3 regions of the Actinoplanes sp. NPDC004185 genome follow, and region 3 is predicted to be linked to each of the others. Evidence: riboswitches for the same ligand, from Rfam matches in the RefSeq annotation. Region 3 holds a riboswitch; each other region holds the start of a gene.
What was found. A riboswitch is a leader RNA that binds a small molecule or an ion and turns the genes downstream of it on or off. The one in region 3 is predicted to bind cobalamin.
Positions count from the first base shown of each region.

Region 1: linked by a shared signal. The riboswitch ahead of ACWEOZ_RS22400 (ribonucleoside-diphosphate reductase subunit alpha) and the one ahead of bluB (5,6-dimethylbenzimidazole synthase) in region 3 are both predicted to bind cobalamin.
Region 2: linked by a shared signal. The riboswitch ahead of ACWEOZ_RS39400 (VWA domain-containing protein) and the one ahead of bluB (5,6-dimethylbenzimidazole synthase) in region 3 are both predicted to bind cobalamin.

Region 1 is NZ_JBSGFR010000021.1:97,064-101,972, forward strand. It holds gene recA (recombinase RecA) at 1-294, opposite strand, end outside; gene ACWEOZ_RS22390 (DUF3046 domain-containing protein) at 493-693, opposite strand; gene ACWEOZ_RS22395 (UdgX family uracil-DNA binding protein) at 839-1,501, opposite strand; cobalamin riboswitch at 1,615-1,826, shown strand; gene ACWEOZ_RS22400 (ribonucleoside-diphosphate reductase subunit alpha) at 1,959-4,343, shown strand; gene ACWEOZ_RS22405 (ribonucleotide-diphosphate reductase subunit beta) at 4,344-4,909, shown strand, end outside.
Region 2 is NZ_JBSGFR010000062.1:29,610-34,518, reverse strand. It holds gene ACWEOZ_RS39410 (hypothetical protein) at 1-599, shown strand, start outside; gene ACWEOZ_RS39405 (gluconokinase) at 688-2,259, shown strand; cobalamin riboswitch at 2,443-2,569, shown strand; gene ACWEOZ_RS39400 (VWA domain-containing protein) at 2,601-4,688, shown strand; gene cobO (cob(I)yrinic acid a,c-diamide adenosyltransferase) at 4,813-4,909, shown strand, end outside.
Region 3 is NZ_JBSGFR010000064.1:27,350-32,258, reverse strand. It holds gene ACWEOZ_RS39855 (VOC family protein) at 1-173, shown strand, start outside; gene ACWEOZ_RS39850 (cyclic-phosphate processing receiver domain-containing protein) at 278-652, opposite strand; gene bluB (5,6-dimethylbenzimidazole synthase) at 686-1,312, opposite strand; cobalamin riboswitch at 1,350-1,552, opposite strand; gene ACWEOZ_RS39840 (D-arabinono-1,4-lactone oxidase) at 1,662-2,906, opposite strand; gene ACWEOZ_RS39835 (fatty acid desaturase family protein) at 2,930-4,141, opposite strand; gene ACWEOZ_RS39830 (ferredoxin reductase) at 4,194-4,909, opposite strand, start outside.

The DNA of each region.
Region 1 (4,909 bases), on a different contig from region 3:
GTGCTCCGCGTCGATGAACGCCGCGATGCCGCCGTTGCGCTGGGCGTTGGCCACCGCGTGCAGGGCCACCGTCGTCTTACCGCTGGACTCCGGTCCGTAGACCTCGATGACGCGGCCGCGCGGCAGGCCGCCGACGCCGAGCGCGATGTCGAGGGCGATGGAGCCGGTGGGGATGACGGCCATCTGGATGACGGGTCGTTCCCCGAGGCGCATCACCGAACCCTTGCCGAACTGCTTGTCGATCTGCGCGAGAGCAAGATCTAGCGCCTTGTCCCGATCAGGTCCTGCCACCATGTCCGCCACCCCTGTATTCGACTTTCCGGGCGTCTTCGCCGAAGAGCTTCTGTTCACCACGCGAGCCACGCTAGACCTAGGGTCTGACAAAAACCGGTGCCCGGCCGTGCCCTGTGGATGACCACGCCGCTGAGGACAATAGCCGAACAGGTGTACGACTACGAGCGACACGCCAGAACAAGCGTACGAAAAAAGGGGTCAGTGCAGCCTGGCAGGCACCCGATCGGGGTACGAAGAAACCACCGCACGCCAGATAGTAACCGTCTCCACACCCTGAGCTATGGATTCGTTAATGGTGCGCCCGTCGAGCGCCGCAAAACTCTGATCCGCGGCGAGACTCCGCGCATATCCGGGGCCGAAGGCCTGTTCGAGGCGCCCCCAGAAGTCTGTCAACCGCACGGGAAAAGCCTACCCGCGGCCTCTCACCGGCCCCGGTCGACGGCACGCTGAGACGCACATCACTATGTGCTGGTGACAGTGGACGTTCTCGACCGGCAGACCGGCACACCATGGCAACCAACACTGCCGCGAACCACCTGTGCGGTCAGCCCAGGACTGTCGCCGCGACCTTGAGGTCGTCGACCAGGCCGTTGTAGGCGGCGTCCCGGTCGTCGGCTCGCAGCACCGCGGACGGGTGGATGGTGGCCAGGGCCCGCGACTCGGCGACCGGGAAGTCCTGCGGGCGCTGCGCCGACGCCGGCCAGGGCAGCAGCTCGCCGCGGGACCTGGTGACCCGGAACGAAGGTCCGAACAGGGCCTTGGCCGCGGTGGCCCCGAGCGCCACCACCAGGTCCGGCTTCAGCTGGGAGAATTCGGCGACCAGCCACGGCCGGCAGGCCGTGATGTGGGCCGGGCCCGGCGTCTGGTGGATGCGCCGCTTGCCCCGCAGCTCGAAGCGGAAATGCTTCACGGTGTTGGTCAGGTAGATGATCGACGGGTCGATGCCCGCGTCGCCCACCGCGTCGCGGAGCAGCCGGCCGGCCGGGCCCACAAAGGGCAGGCCCTGTTGGTCCTCGATGTCGCCGGGCTGCTCCCCCACCAGCACCAGCCGGGCATGTTCGGCGCCGCGGCCGAAGACCACCTGGGTGGCGTCCTCGTAGAGCTCGCAACCGCGGCAGCCGGGAGCCGCCGCTTTGAGCTCGTCGAGGCTCTTCGCGTCGGCCGGGATGAATTCCTGGGCACCGGGCGGGGCTTGCGTCGTGGCCATGCACCCGTTCTACCCCGTCGCGTCCGGTCCACGCGCGCAGGCTCAGCCGATCGGGCATGATCCGACACGCCGACACGACATGTGGTGTTGTACAACGGCTGTCGCACCTAGATATGGTGTTGCTCGCAGCTGGTTCGCCCGTCCCTCCAGGACGGCGCGAGGCAAGAGGGAACCCGGTGGGAGACCGGGACTGCCCCCGCAGCGGTGAGCGGGAACGACCGCCGTCATCAAGCACTGGGCCCGGGCCCGGGAAGCGACGGCCAGTAGGCGACCGGCAACGGTCAGGCCCGCGAGTCCGAAGACCTGCCAGCGCGCCGCACGCTTTCGCGTGCGGCGGTCCGAGGCCGCGTGGGACGGCCGACGCCACTTCAGGTGTACGCGCACAGCCGCGTCCACCGGCGTCCTCCTGCGCGCCCGAAGACCGTTCCGCCGACGGGCTCGCGAGGAGAGAGAGTTCATGACGGTCATGCAGGACAAGACTGCGTACGATCCGGCCGTGCCGGAGCAACGCCGGCACGCGATGCAGGTGCGCAAGCGCAATGGTGAGACCGAGTCGGTCGACGTCAACAAGATCGTGCGGGCGGTCGAGCGCTGGGTCGCCGACCTGGACGAAGTGGATCCGCTGCGGGTGGCGACCAGGACCATCAGCGGGCTCTACGACGGTGCGACCACCGCGGAGCTGGACAAGCTGTCGATCCAGACGGCCGCGGAGCTGATCGGTGAGGAGCCGCAATACTCGCGTCTGGCGGCCCGGCTGCTGGCGGCCTTCATCGACAAGGAGGTGCGCGGGCAGGGCATCGCCAGCTTCAGCCAGGCCATCGCCCGCGGCCACGCGGAAGGGCTGATCGGCGACGCGACGGCTGCCTTCGTGGCCGAGAACGCCCGCAAGCTCGACGATGCCGTGGACCCGGCCGGCGATCTGCGCTTCGAGTACTTCGGGTTGCGGACCGTCGCCGACCGCTACCTGCTGCGGCATCCGCAGTCCCGGCTGGTCGTGGAGACGCCGCAGTACTGGCTGCTGCGGGTCGCCTGCGGGCTGTCGGCCAACGCCGGTGAGGCGATCGCGTTCTACCGGCTGATGTCGTCGCTGGCCTACCTGCCGAGCTCGCCGACACTCTTCAACTCCGGCACCCGGCACACCCAGATGTCGTCGTGCTTCCTGGTGGATTCGCCGAAGGACGAGCTGGACTCGATCTATGAGCGGTACCAGCAGGTGGCGCGGCTGTCGAAGTTCGCCGGCGGCATCGGCATCTCCTGGTCGCGGGTCCGCGGGCGCGGCGCCCTGATCCGCGGCACGAACGGTCAGTCCAACGGCATCGTGCCGTTCCTGCGCACGCTCGACGCCAGCGTGGCCGCCGTCAACCAGGGCGGCCGTCGCAAGGGCGCGGCCTGTGTCTACCTCGAGCCCTGGCACCCGGACATCGAGGAATTCCTCGAGCTGCGGGACAACACCGGCGAGGACGCCCGCCGGACGCACAACCTGAACCTGGCCAACTGGATCCCCGACGAGTTCATGCGCCGGGTCGAGGCCGACGAGATGTGGTCGCTGATCGACCCGACGGACGCACCCGAGCTGCCGGACCTGTTCGGGGCCGACTTCGACGAGGCCTACCGCGCCGCCGAGAAGAAGGCGGTCAGAATCGTCAAGGCCCGTGACCTGTACGGCCGGATGATGCGCACCCTGGCGCAGACCGGCAACGGCTGGATGACCTTCAAGGATCCGTCGAACCGGCTGAGCAATCAGACCGGCGTGCCGGGCAACACGATTCACCTGTCGAATCTGTGCACGGAGATCCTGGAAGTGAGCTCGGACGACGAGACAGCCGTCTGCAATCTGGGCTCGATCAACCTCGCCGGGCATCTGAGCGGCGACGGCGTGGACTGGGAGAAGCTGCGGGCGACGGTGCGGACGGCGGTCGTCTTCCTGGACCGCGTCATCGACATCAACTATTACCCGAGCGCCGAGGCCGCGGCCGGCAACCCACGGTGGCGTCCGGTCGGGCTCGGGCTGATGGGCTTGCAGGATGCCTTCTTCGCGCTTCGGCTGCCCTTCGACTCCGCTGCGGCGCGGGAGCTGAGCACGCGGGTCGCCGAGGAGATCTACCTGACGGCACTGGAGAGCTCGGCCGACCTTGCCGAACAGTGGGGCGCACACCCGGCGTACCCGCAGACCAGAGCGGCCAACGGCGACCTGCAGCCGGATCTCTGGGGTGTGACGCCGACGCAGACCGCCCGGTGGGCGGCGGTGCGGCAGCGGATCGCGGCCACCGGGCTGCGGAACTCGCTGCTGATCGCGATCGCGCCGACGGCGACGATCGCCTCCATCGCCGGCTGCTACGAGTGCATCGAGCCGCAGGTCAGCAACCTCTTCAAGCGCGAGACGCTGAGTGGTGAGTTCCTTCAGATCAACACCTATCTGGTACGGGAACTGAAGGCGCGCAACCTCTGGACCGCAGCCGTCCGCGAGCAGATCAAGCGCGCCGAGGGCTCGGTGCAGGGCATCGCCGCCCTGCCTGCCGACGTCCGCGAGCTCTTCCGCACGGCGTGGGAGCTGCCGCAGAAGGCGCTCATCGATGTGGCCGCTACCCGGGCTCCCTATGTGGACCAGTCGCAGTCGCTGAACCTCTTCATGAGCGCGCCGACCATCGGCAAGGTGTCGTCGATGTACCTCTACGCGTGGAAGGCCGGCTTGAAGACCACGTACTACCTGCGTTCGCGCCCTGCAACGCGCATCCAGCAGGCGACCGTGGCCGTCGCGCCGACCGTGCCGGCGCCGGTCGGCGACGACGAAGCTGTGGCCTGCTCCCTGGAGAACCCCGAGTCGTGTGAGGCGTGTCAGTAGATGTTGCTGGATCCCGGAATGGACCTGACCCTGCGACCGATGAAGTACCCGCACTTCTTCGATCGGTTCAAGGACGCGATCAAGAACACCTGGACCGTCGAGGAGGTCGACCTGCACTCCGACCTGGCCGACCTGGCCAGGCTGTCGCCCGCGGAGCAGCACCTGGTCAGCCGCCTGGTCGCCTTCTTCGCCACCGGCGACACGATCGTCGCGAACAACCTGGTGCTGAACCTCTATCAGCACGTCAACTCGCCGGAAGGACGGCTCTATCTGTCGCGGCAGCTCTTCGAGGAGGCCGTGCACGTCCAGTTCTATCTGAACCTGCTGGACACCTATGTGCCCGACGACGCGGAGCGGGCCGCGGCCTTCGACGCGGTGGAGCAGATCCCGTCGATCGCGCGGAAGGCCGCCTTCTGCTTCCGGTGGATCGACTCGGTCTTCGAGCTGCGGGAGCTGCGGTGCAAGGACGACCGGCGGGCGTTCCTGCTCAACGTCATCTGCTTCGCCGCGTGCATCGAGGGCCTGTTCTTCTACGGCGCTTTCGCCTACGTCTACTTCCTGCGGTC
Region 2 (4,909 bases), on a different contig from region 3:
CCTTCGGGGCCACCCCGCAGTCGCAGACCCTGATCCGGGTGGCGCTGCGCGCGGACGTGCCCGATGCGCGGGGCGATCGCTCGGTCGGCTTGGCCAACCTCTCCCGGCTGGTGGAGGACGCCGGTCGCGGGGCGCCACCGGCCGGCACCGCACGCCGGGAAAGGTTGCTGGCCGGGCCCGCGTTCGAGGCGGACCCGTGGGACCTGTCCGGGCGCGAGGGTTACGACGACCCGTACGGCTACCGGATCACCCCGCCGCCCGCCGACACCTGGATCCTGCGGGGCACCACCGCCGACGGCGGCCGGTTCGTCGTGCAGACCCTGACCGGCACCGACGACCGCGTACGCCTGTTCCTGTCGCTGGGCGCCCCCGAACCGGTGCTGCGCGGCTTCCCGGACCCGGCGGCGCCCCTGCCGGTGCGGGTACGGCTGCCCGACGGCCAGGGTGTCGTGGTCGCCGCGCCGGGCCGGCTGCGCTACCGCGTGGCTGGCGGCACGTGGCTGCCCGTCACCGGCGACGCGGCGCTGCTGCCCGCCGCGGCCGACGAGGCCGAGGTGACCACCGCGCGAGGACAGGCAGTCCGGGTGCGACTCGCCTAAGGTCGGGGGACAGGTGTCCGGTCCCCCGCCCGCCCGGCTTGAGGTGCGCGATGACCGGGCATGTCTGTCGGCGATCAGGGGAGGCTGCATGGACGTCGTCATCGGTGTCGACACCGGAACCACCGCGACCAAGGCCATCGCGGCCGGGCCGACGGGTGAGGTGCGCGCGATGGCCAGCGTGCACTACCCGCTGTCGGTGCCCGGCCCGGGGCAGGCCGAGCTCGACCCCGCGAAGCTGCGCGACGCCGCGATCGAAGCCCTGGTCACGGTGGCCAAGGAGGCCCAGGAGCGCGGCGATCGGGTCATCGCCGTGAGCCTCAGCGCGTTCCTGCACGGGCTGGTCCCGATGAACGCCGACGGCACGGCCCGCGGCCCGCTGATCACCTGGGCGGACAACCGGGCCGCCGAGCAGAGCGAGCGGATCGTGACGTCCGGCCGGGCGAAGGACCTGCAGGCCCGCACCGGTACGCCCGTGCACCCGATGTCCCCGCTGACCAAGCTCGCCTGGTGGGGGGCCACCGACCCGGCCGTCCTGCGGGACACACCGCGGTGGGGCGGCGTCAAGGAGATCGTCCTGGCGGGCCTCGCGGACGAGGGCTTCCTGCTGGACCTGTCGGTCGCCTCCGGCACCGGCATGTACGACATCCACCAGCGGCGCTGGGACCCCGAGGCTCTCGAGCTGGCCGGAATCCCGGAGAGCCGGCTGGCCGAGGTCGTGCCGACCACCCGGCAGCTGCGCCTCAACCGGGAGGTGGCGGTCGCGGCCGGGCTCCCGCCGGACCTGCCCCTGATCATCGGGGCCGCCGACGGACCGCTGGCCAACCTGGGCGTGGGCGCGACGCCGGTCGGGGTGGCCGCCGTGTCCCTCGGCACCAGCGGCGCCCTGCGCACCGTCGTGCACGGCCCGACCGCGGACAAGGCGGGCCGGCTGTTCTGCTACGCGCTGACCGAGGACCGCTGGGTGGTCGGCGGCGCCATCAACAACGCCGGCTCCGTGGTCCGCTGGGCCGGCCAGACCTTCGCGGGCGGCTTCGACCGGCCCACCGCGGAGGGCGAGGACGCCGACGTCCGCGACGCCGCCCTGCTGACCGAGGCGGCGGGGGTGGAGCCGGGCAGCGAAGGGCTGCTCTGCCTGCCGTACCTGCTGGGTGAACGGGCGCCGTGGTGGCGTGGGGGGATGCGCGGGGCGTACATCGGCCTGCGCCGCGAGCACGGCCGGGCCCACCTGGTCCGGGCCGCGGTCGAGGGGGTGTGCCAGCAGCTGGCGCTGGTCCGCGACACGTTCGCCGACGAGGGCATCGAGATGACCGAGGTCCGGGCCACCGGCGGGGCGGTCGCGTCGGAGCTGTGGGTCGGCATCCTGGCCGCGGCGCTGGACCTGCCGGTCGCGATCGCCGACACGCCGGAGGGGACGGCGCTGGGCGCCTGCCTGCTGGCCCGGCACGCGCTGGGGGAGCTGCCGGACCTGGACGAGGCGGCGGCGCTGGTGGCGATCTCCGAGCACGAACGGCCGGACCCGCGCAACGCCGGCCTGTACCGGCGGATGCGGCCGCTGGTGGAGCAGTCAGCGCTGGCGGTCACCGATGTGCTCAAGGAGCTGGACAAGCTGGCTCCCGAGCCGCTGCCCGACACGGAGAAGGCGCTGCCGGGCGTCGGCTGAGCAGCTCGCCCCGGTCTTTCCCGCCGTGCCCGGCCGGCCGCGGGCTTTCCTCGCTCGCGGCTCGGCCCGGTCTGTCTCGCCGTGCTCGGCCGGGCGCGGCCTTGTCACCCGCTCGCGGCTCGGCCGGGTGGTGGGCCGGGCCGGGGTGAGGATGCCCACCCGGCCCCGCGTTGACGGCGTACCGGGCCGTGAGAAAGAGTGGCTCGCGAGCGGCAGTGGAGGAACCCGGTGGGAGACCGGGACGGTCCCGCCACTGTGACCGGGGTCCGCCCCGGAAGTCAGGCGACTCCGGCCGCTCGTACCTTCCACACGCGGGCGCGGACCCGCGGAAAGGACCGGGCGTGACGCCGTACCCGTTCTCTGCCGTCGTCGGCCTCGACGACCTGCGGCTCGCGCTGCTGCTGACCGCTGTGTCCCCCGCCGTCGGCGGGGTCCTGGTCCGCGGCGAGAAGGGCACGGCGAAATCCACGGTCGTCCGGGCCCTGGCCACCCTGCTGCCCGAGGTCGACGTGGTCCGCGGCTGCCGCTTCGCCTGCGACCCGGCCGCGCCCGACCCGGGCTGTCCCGACGGGCCGCACGAGCCCGGCGCGCCGCACGGCCACCGTCCCGCCACCCTGGTCGAGCTGCCCGTCGGTGCCACCGAGGACCGGGTCGTCGGCACCCTGGACATCCAGCGTGCGCTGGCCGACGGCGTCAAGGCGTACGAGCCGGGTCTGCTCGCCGCCGCCCACCGCGGCGCCCTCTACGTCGACGAGGTCAACCTGCTGCCCGACCACCTGGTGGATCTGCTGCTCGACGCGGCCGCGATGGGCCGCGCCCACGTCGAGCGCGACGGGGTGTCGGTCAAGCACGCGGCCCGGTTCCTGCTGGTCGGCACGATGAACCCCGAGGAGGGCGAGCCCCGCCCGCAGCTGGTCGACCGGTTCGGCCTGGTCGTGACGGTCGCCGCCCCGCGTGACGCGAAGCTGCGGGCCGAGGTGGTCCGGCGCCGCCTGGCGTACGAGGCCGGGCCCGAGGCGTTCGCGACCCGGTTCGCGGCCGACGAGAAGGCCCTGGCCGAGCGGATCCTGGCCGCCCGGGAGGCGGTGCCGTCCGTGCGGCTGCCGGACGCCGAGCTGGACCGGATCGCGCGGGTGTGCCTGGCCTACGGTGTCGACGGGATGCGCGCGGACATCGTCGTGGCGCGGTGCGCGGTGGCCCTGGCGGCGTGGCACGGCCGCGATCGGGTGACGGCCGAGGACATCCGGGATGCGGCGCGGCTCGCATTGCCGCACCGGCGTCGCAAGGATCCGCTCGACCCGCCGGGCACCGATGAGGAGCGGTTGGAAGAGGCGTTGGACCAGGCCGCTCAGGATGACCCGAATGACGATCCGCCGCCGGAGGACGGCCCGGACGGACCCGACCCCGGCGGCCCTGACTCCGGCGGCCCTGAATCCGGCGGCCCTGAATCGCGCGGGTCGGAGTCCGGCGGCCCCGATGCCGGTCCCGATCCGGGTGGGTCTGGTTCCGGCGGGCCCGGCTCCGGTGGCCCGGACCGTTCCGGCGGCCCTGACGCTTCCGGCCCGGTGGAGCAGACCCCGCGGGATGCCGCAGCGGAGGCGCCGGCTGACGAGCAGCGCAAGGTGAACGGGGGTGCGGCGGCTCAGGCCGGTGTGGCCTACCGGCCGCGGACGTTGCGGATCTCTGCTCGCGGTGAGGGTGGGCACGCCGGGCGCCGGTCGCCGGCCTTCGCGCGGCGCGGGCGGGTCGTCGGCTCGCGGGTGCCGCGCGGCAAGCTCGCCGGTGCGCCGCATCTGCCGGCCACTCTGCGGGCCGCCATCCACCGCGGCGCCCTCAGCGGCGTGCGGACGGGAGAGGTGCAGCCGCGTGACCTGCGGGAGGCCGTGCATGTCGGGCGTGAGGCCAACCTCGTGCTGTTCGTCGTGGACGCGTCCGGGTCGATGGCCGCGCGGAAGCGGATGACCGTCGTCAAGAACGCTGTGCTGTCGCTGCTGCGGGACGCGTACCAGCGGCGGGACCGGATCGGCATGATCACCTTCCGGGGGTCCACCGCGGATCAGGTGCTGCCGCCCACGTCCAGCCACGAGGTCGGGGTGCTGCGGCTCGCCGGGTTGCGTACCGGTGGGCGGACCCCGCTGGCCGCCGGCCTGCGCGCCGCGGCCGCGACCATCGCCACCGAGCGGCGCCGTGATCCGCGCCGGCGGCCGCTGCTCGTCGTCGTCACCGACGGGCGTGCGACCAGCGGGCCTGATCCTGTGCTGGTCGCGCCGGCGCTGGCCGGGGTGGCCGCTGTGGTCGTCGACTGCGAGGCCGGGCCGATCCGGCTGGGGCTGGCCCGGCGGCTGGCCACCGCTCTCGGCGCCGACGTCATGCCGCTCGACGCGCTCGCCGCCAACCCGGCCTCCACGCCGCTGGGGAGGGCCGCGTGATGCTGCCTTCCGCTGTCGTCTCGCGGGTTTCCGAGCCGGTCTCTGGTTCGCTGTCGCTTTCCGCGCCGGTCCCGCGGCCGGGACGTTGTCGCAGACCGTTCATCTCGTTGAGGAAGGCTGCCTGATGCCGCAGGGACAGGTCACCACCGTGCCGCAGGATGGGCTCACCACGCGGCAGCGGCGCCGGCAGGCGGTGCTCGCTGTCCACACCGGACACGGCA
Region 3 (4,909 bases):
TCGGCTTCTTCCTTCGTGTCGACGACTTCGACGCGGCGTACCGAAAGATGACGGCAGCCGGGGTGACGTTCGTTCGTGAGCCTCGCGCCGAACCGTACGGCCGGGTGGCGGTCTTCCTTGACATCGCCGGTAACCGGTGGGACCTTCTCGGAACTCCCGCGAGGACGATGTGACGGCCTACCTGGAGGAGGCCCTGTGACTCCGCGCTCGCAGCAACAGCGAGGCCTCGCATCCGGATCTGCCGCGGAGCGGCGTTCTGGTCGGTCGCTGAGTCAGGTCATCCACCGGCGCCCGATCCGTCGACGTAACCCACGGCGGGGTCACCCGAAGCGATGCGGACCGGATAGTCCCACCGTCGGAGAACCTGCGCCATCTTCGCGGCTCCCGCGGGATTGGCCGAGTGGATGATGACGACACCGACATCGAGAGGCCGGCCCTCGAACGCAGCCCGCTCGAGGATTTCCACGACCGGCCAGATGGTGTCGTCGTCGCCCAGATCGTGATCCAGCCAGAGTTCGTCGAGCCGGTGGCTCCGGGGTCGGTCGAGCAGCTCGACTCCCGCCGCACTGGTGCGAGCTACCTCGGCTCGACGGCCGTCGACGAAGGAGCGGAGATCGTCGACGAGGACGATCGCCGGCTTGTGGTCGGTCATCGCACGATGATCCCGGTTCGGGCCTGGCCGGGATCAGCCGCCCCAGCGGTCCGCGTGCAGGGCCAGGGACAACGGCCGGCGTCGCCGCCAGCCATGTCGTTCCAGGTCCGGCTCGTCCTCCAGGTGACTCACCGGGCCGAGACACAGCCAGGCGACCGGCCGCACCCCTTCCGGGATGCCCAGCAGGTCGCGCACGAACTCCTCGCGGTAGAAGGACACCCACCCGACCCCCAGCCCCTCGGCCGTGGCGGCCAGCCAGAGGTTCTGAATGGCCAGGCACACCGAGTAGAGCCCGGCCTCCGTGATGGCGTGCCGGCCCAGCACCGCCGGCCCGCCCCGGGCGGCGTCGTAGGTCACCACGACCGACAGTGTCGACTCCAGGATCCCGTCGATTTTGATGCCGGCGAACCGCCCGGCCGCCTCGTGGTCGAGGGTGGCGGCGAAGGTCTCCCGTTCGGTGTGCACGTGCCGGTGGAACGTCTGCCGCAGCTGCGGGTCGCGGACCAGGATGAAGTCCCACGGCTGCGACAGTCCGACGCTGGGGGCGGCGTGCGCCGCCGTCAGGATCCGGTCGAGTACGGCGCCCGGCAGGGGCGCGCCGGTGAACTGGCCGCGGACGTCGCGACGGCGGTGAATGGTCTCGTACAGGTCGTGGCTCATGGGCAGGCTCCCGCTGCGCTCGGGCCCCGGACACGCCGGGGCCGCCGGACGCGAGGCCGGTCTTCGGACTCCCGGATCAGCGCCTCACCGCCCGCCTTCCCAGCCGGCCGGCCAGTGGCTGCGCACAGGATGCGCGTGGGCGGCAGCTCCCCGGTCACCGCGGCGGGCCCGTGCCGGATTTCCACCGGCTTCCCGATTCTCCCCGCCCGGGGGCGGGGCACCTCGCAACAAGTTCGTGCCGGGCGACACGCTACCGCCGCGGGCGGCGCGCCAGAAACGAGGGCACCCGGCGAGCACGGCAGCCCGGGCCCGCTCGGCGCCGTGGCGAAGTACCTCGAGGGACGGGGTGTCAGCGGCCCAGGATGTCGTCGAGCCAGGGGTTGCGGAAGGTGCCCTGGGGGTCGTACTTGGCGACCAGGGCCTGGAAGTCCGCGAAGCGGGGATAGCGGCTGCGCACCGTGGCCGCGTCCTGGGTGAAGACCTTGCCCCAGTGGGGGCGGGCCTCCAGCGGCGCGAGCTGCTCCTCCAACGCCGCCACCGCGGGCAGGACCGCCGCCGTGTCCGCGATCCAGGTGAAGTGCAGGCCGAGGCTGTCGCGTTCGTGGTTCATGCTCAGCCACAGGTCGTCCGCCGCCACCGTGCGGATCTCGTTCACCTGCAGGACCGGCACGATTTTCTCGCGGACCCGGGCCACCGCGTCGATCGCCTCCAGCGCGCGGTCGAACGGGACCATCCACTCCGACTGCAGCTCCGCGCCGGTGCTCGGGTTGAACTCCATCTTGAAGTGCGGCAGCCGGGCGTGCCACGGGCCGGGCACGCCGAACTGCTCGGTGCTGTTGTCCGCCGGCACGCCGGGCACCGGGTGGCGCTTGCCGTCAGCCGGCCGGGCGCCGAACATCGGGCCGTCGGGCAGCTCGTCGGTGCGCTTGAACCAGGCGTGGTTGATGTCCGCGCTCCGCCAGTTGGTGAACAGGCTGACGCTGTAGCCGGCCGCCAGGATCTCCGGCAGCTGCTGCTCCAGCGAGGCGCGGGGCAGGTCGTCGTAGACGTACTGGCGGATCTCGAACGCGGGCACCACGTCCAGGGTCAGCGCGGTGACCACCCCGAGGGCGCCCAGGCCGACCACGGCGCCGGCGAAGTCGTCGTCGCCGCGGCGCAGCGTGACCAGCTCACCGTCGCCGCGGATCAGCTCGATAGCCGCGACCGAGGCGGCCAGGTTGCGGTTGCGCACGCCGGAGCCGTGGGTGGCGGTGGTGACCGCACCGGCGACCGAGATGTGGGGCAGCGATGCCGTGTTGTGCAGCGCAAGGCCCGCGGCGTCCAGGTACGCCACCAGGTCGCCGTAGCGGGCGCCGCCGTCCACCCGTACCGTCGTGCGGTCCTCGGCGATCTCCACGACCCGGGGCATGCTGATCAGGCTGATCAGGTCGCCGGTCGTGTCGGCCATCCGGTTGAAGGAGTGCCCGCTGCCCAGGACCCGCAGCGGGCCGCCGGCCCGGAGGATCTCCCGTAGCTCCGGCAGCGCCGCCGGCCGGTGCAGCCGGCGGGCGCCGAAGGTGATGTTGCCGGCCCAGTTGGTCACCACGTTGCTCACCGGACCAGCCTAGGCCGTACCGGTCAGGAGTTCACAGCTACGGGCTCGGCCGGGGCCTCGGTGACCGGGCGCTGCCAGCGGGTCGCCTTGGCCTTGCGGCCGCTGGCCGGGCGCGGGCCGTCGGCGAGGGCCTTGGCCGCACCGCGGTTCGGCAGCGCGAGCCGGAAGACCTTGTACCAGGCGGAGCCGACCTGGCGGGGCAGCGAGCCACTGACGTACGAGAGCCCGTAGCGCTGGAACAGGTCGCGGATCTGCGGCGCGATCTCCTGGTACCGGTTGCTGGGCAGGTCCGGGAACAGGTGGTGCTCGATCTGGTACGACAGGTTGCCGGTCATGATGTGCATCGCCCGGTTGCCGTCGATGTTGGCCGAGCCGAGCATCTGGCGCAGGTACCACTCGCCGCGGGTCTCGCCCTCGATCGAGGTGCGCTCGAAGGTCTCCACGCCCTCCGGGAAGTGACCGCACATGATCACCGAGTGGGTCCACAGGTTGCGGACCAGGTTGGCGGTGGCGTTGGCGGCGATCGTGGTCAGCCAGGAGCCGGTCAGTGCGGACAGCGCCGGGTGCACGCCGTAGTCCTTCAGGATCTGCTTGCCGATCTTACGGCGGACCTGCTTGAGCCGCTCCTTGAACTGCGGCGACTGGCGGCGCTTCTTGGTCTTGAGGTTCTTGCCCAGCTCCAGGTCGTACGCGGCGATGCCGTACTCGAAGAAGCAGGCGTTGACGAAGTTCCAGAGCGGCTGACCGAGATGGATCGGGTGCCAGCGCTGCTGCTCGTCGACGCGCATGATGCCGTAGCCGAGGTCGTTGTCCTTGCCGATCACGTTGGTGTACGTGTGGTGCAGCTCGTTGTGCGAGTGCTTCCACTGCTCCGACGGCGAGGCGTTGTCCCACTCCCAGGTGGTCGAGTGGATCTTCGGGTCGCGCATCCAGTCCCACTGGCCGTGCATGACGTTGTGCCCGATCTCCATGTTCTCGAGGATCTTGGCCACCGACAGGCCGGCCGTGCCGAGCAGCCAGGCCGGCGGGAAGATCGACACGAGCAGGACCGCGCGGCTGGCCAGCTCGAGCCGGCGCTGGGTGGTGATCACCTTGCGGATGTACCGGGCGTCACGCTCGCCGCGGCTCGCCACGATCTTGTCGCGCAGGGCGTCCAGCTCGCGGCCGATGGCCTCGATGTCCTCGGGGGTCAGGTGCGCGATGGGGTTCTCGGGCTTGCGCTGCAGAGTGGTCACGGCAGTCCTCGGTTTCTTCGTGGAGCAGGAGCAGGGGAGCGGGAGCGGAGTCTCAGTGGTCCAGGTGGCAGTTGCCGGCGGCGGCCGACACGCAGGTCTGCACCAGGACGTTGTCGCCTTCGACGGCGGTGGTGACCGAGCCGTCGCGCAAGTCGCGCACGGCACCCTCGGTCATCGGCAGCACGCAGCTGAAGCAGATGCCCATCCGGCAGCCGGACGGCATCAGCACGCCCGCGGCCTCGCCGGCCTCCAGCAGCGGGGTGCTGCCGTCGGCGTCGACGACCGTGCCGGAGCGGCCGAAGGTGACCTTGCCGCCGTCGCCGGTGGCGATGACGGTCGGGCGGAACCGTTCGACGTGCAGGTTCTGGGTGATGCCGGCCTCGGCGAAGTGCGCGCCCAGGTCGTCCAGCATCTCGTTGGGCCCGCAGGCCCAGGTGTGCCGCTCGGCCAGGTCGGGGACCAGGGTGGCCAGCTCGGGCGGGGCGATCCGGCCGGCGGTGGCGGTGTGCCGCTCGACGAAGCGGATCCGGCCCGCGGCGGCCAGCGCGCGCAGCTCGTCGCCGAAGACGACGGCCTCGCGTTCCCGCGCCGAGTGCACGACCACGACGTCCGGCAGCTCGTGCAGGGCGCTGCGCAGGATGCCCATCACCGGGGTGATGCCGCTGCCGGCGGTCACGAACAGCGCCTTGGCCGGGCGCGTGGCGGGCAGCGTGAAGTCGCCGGCCGGCTGGTCGAGGTGCACCAGCATGCCGCGCTTGGCGTGGCGGA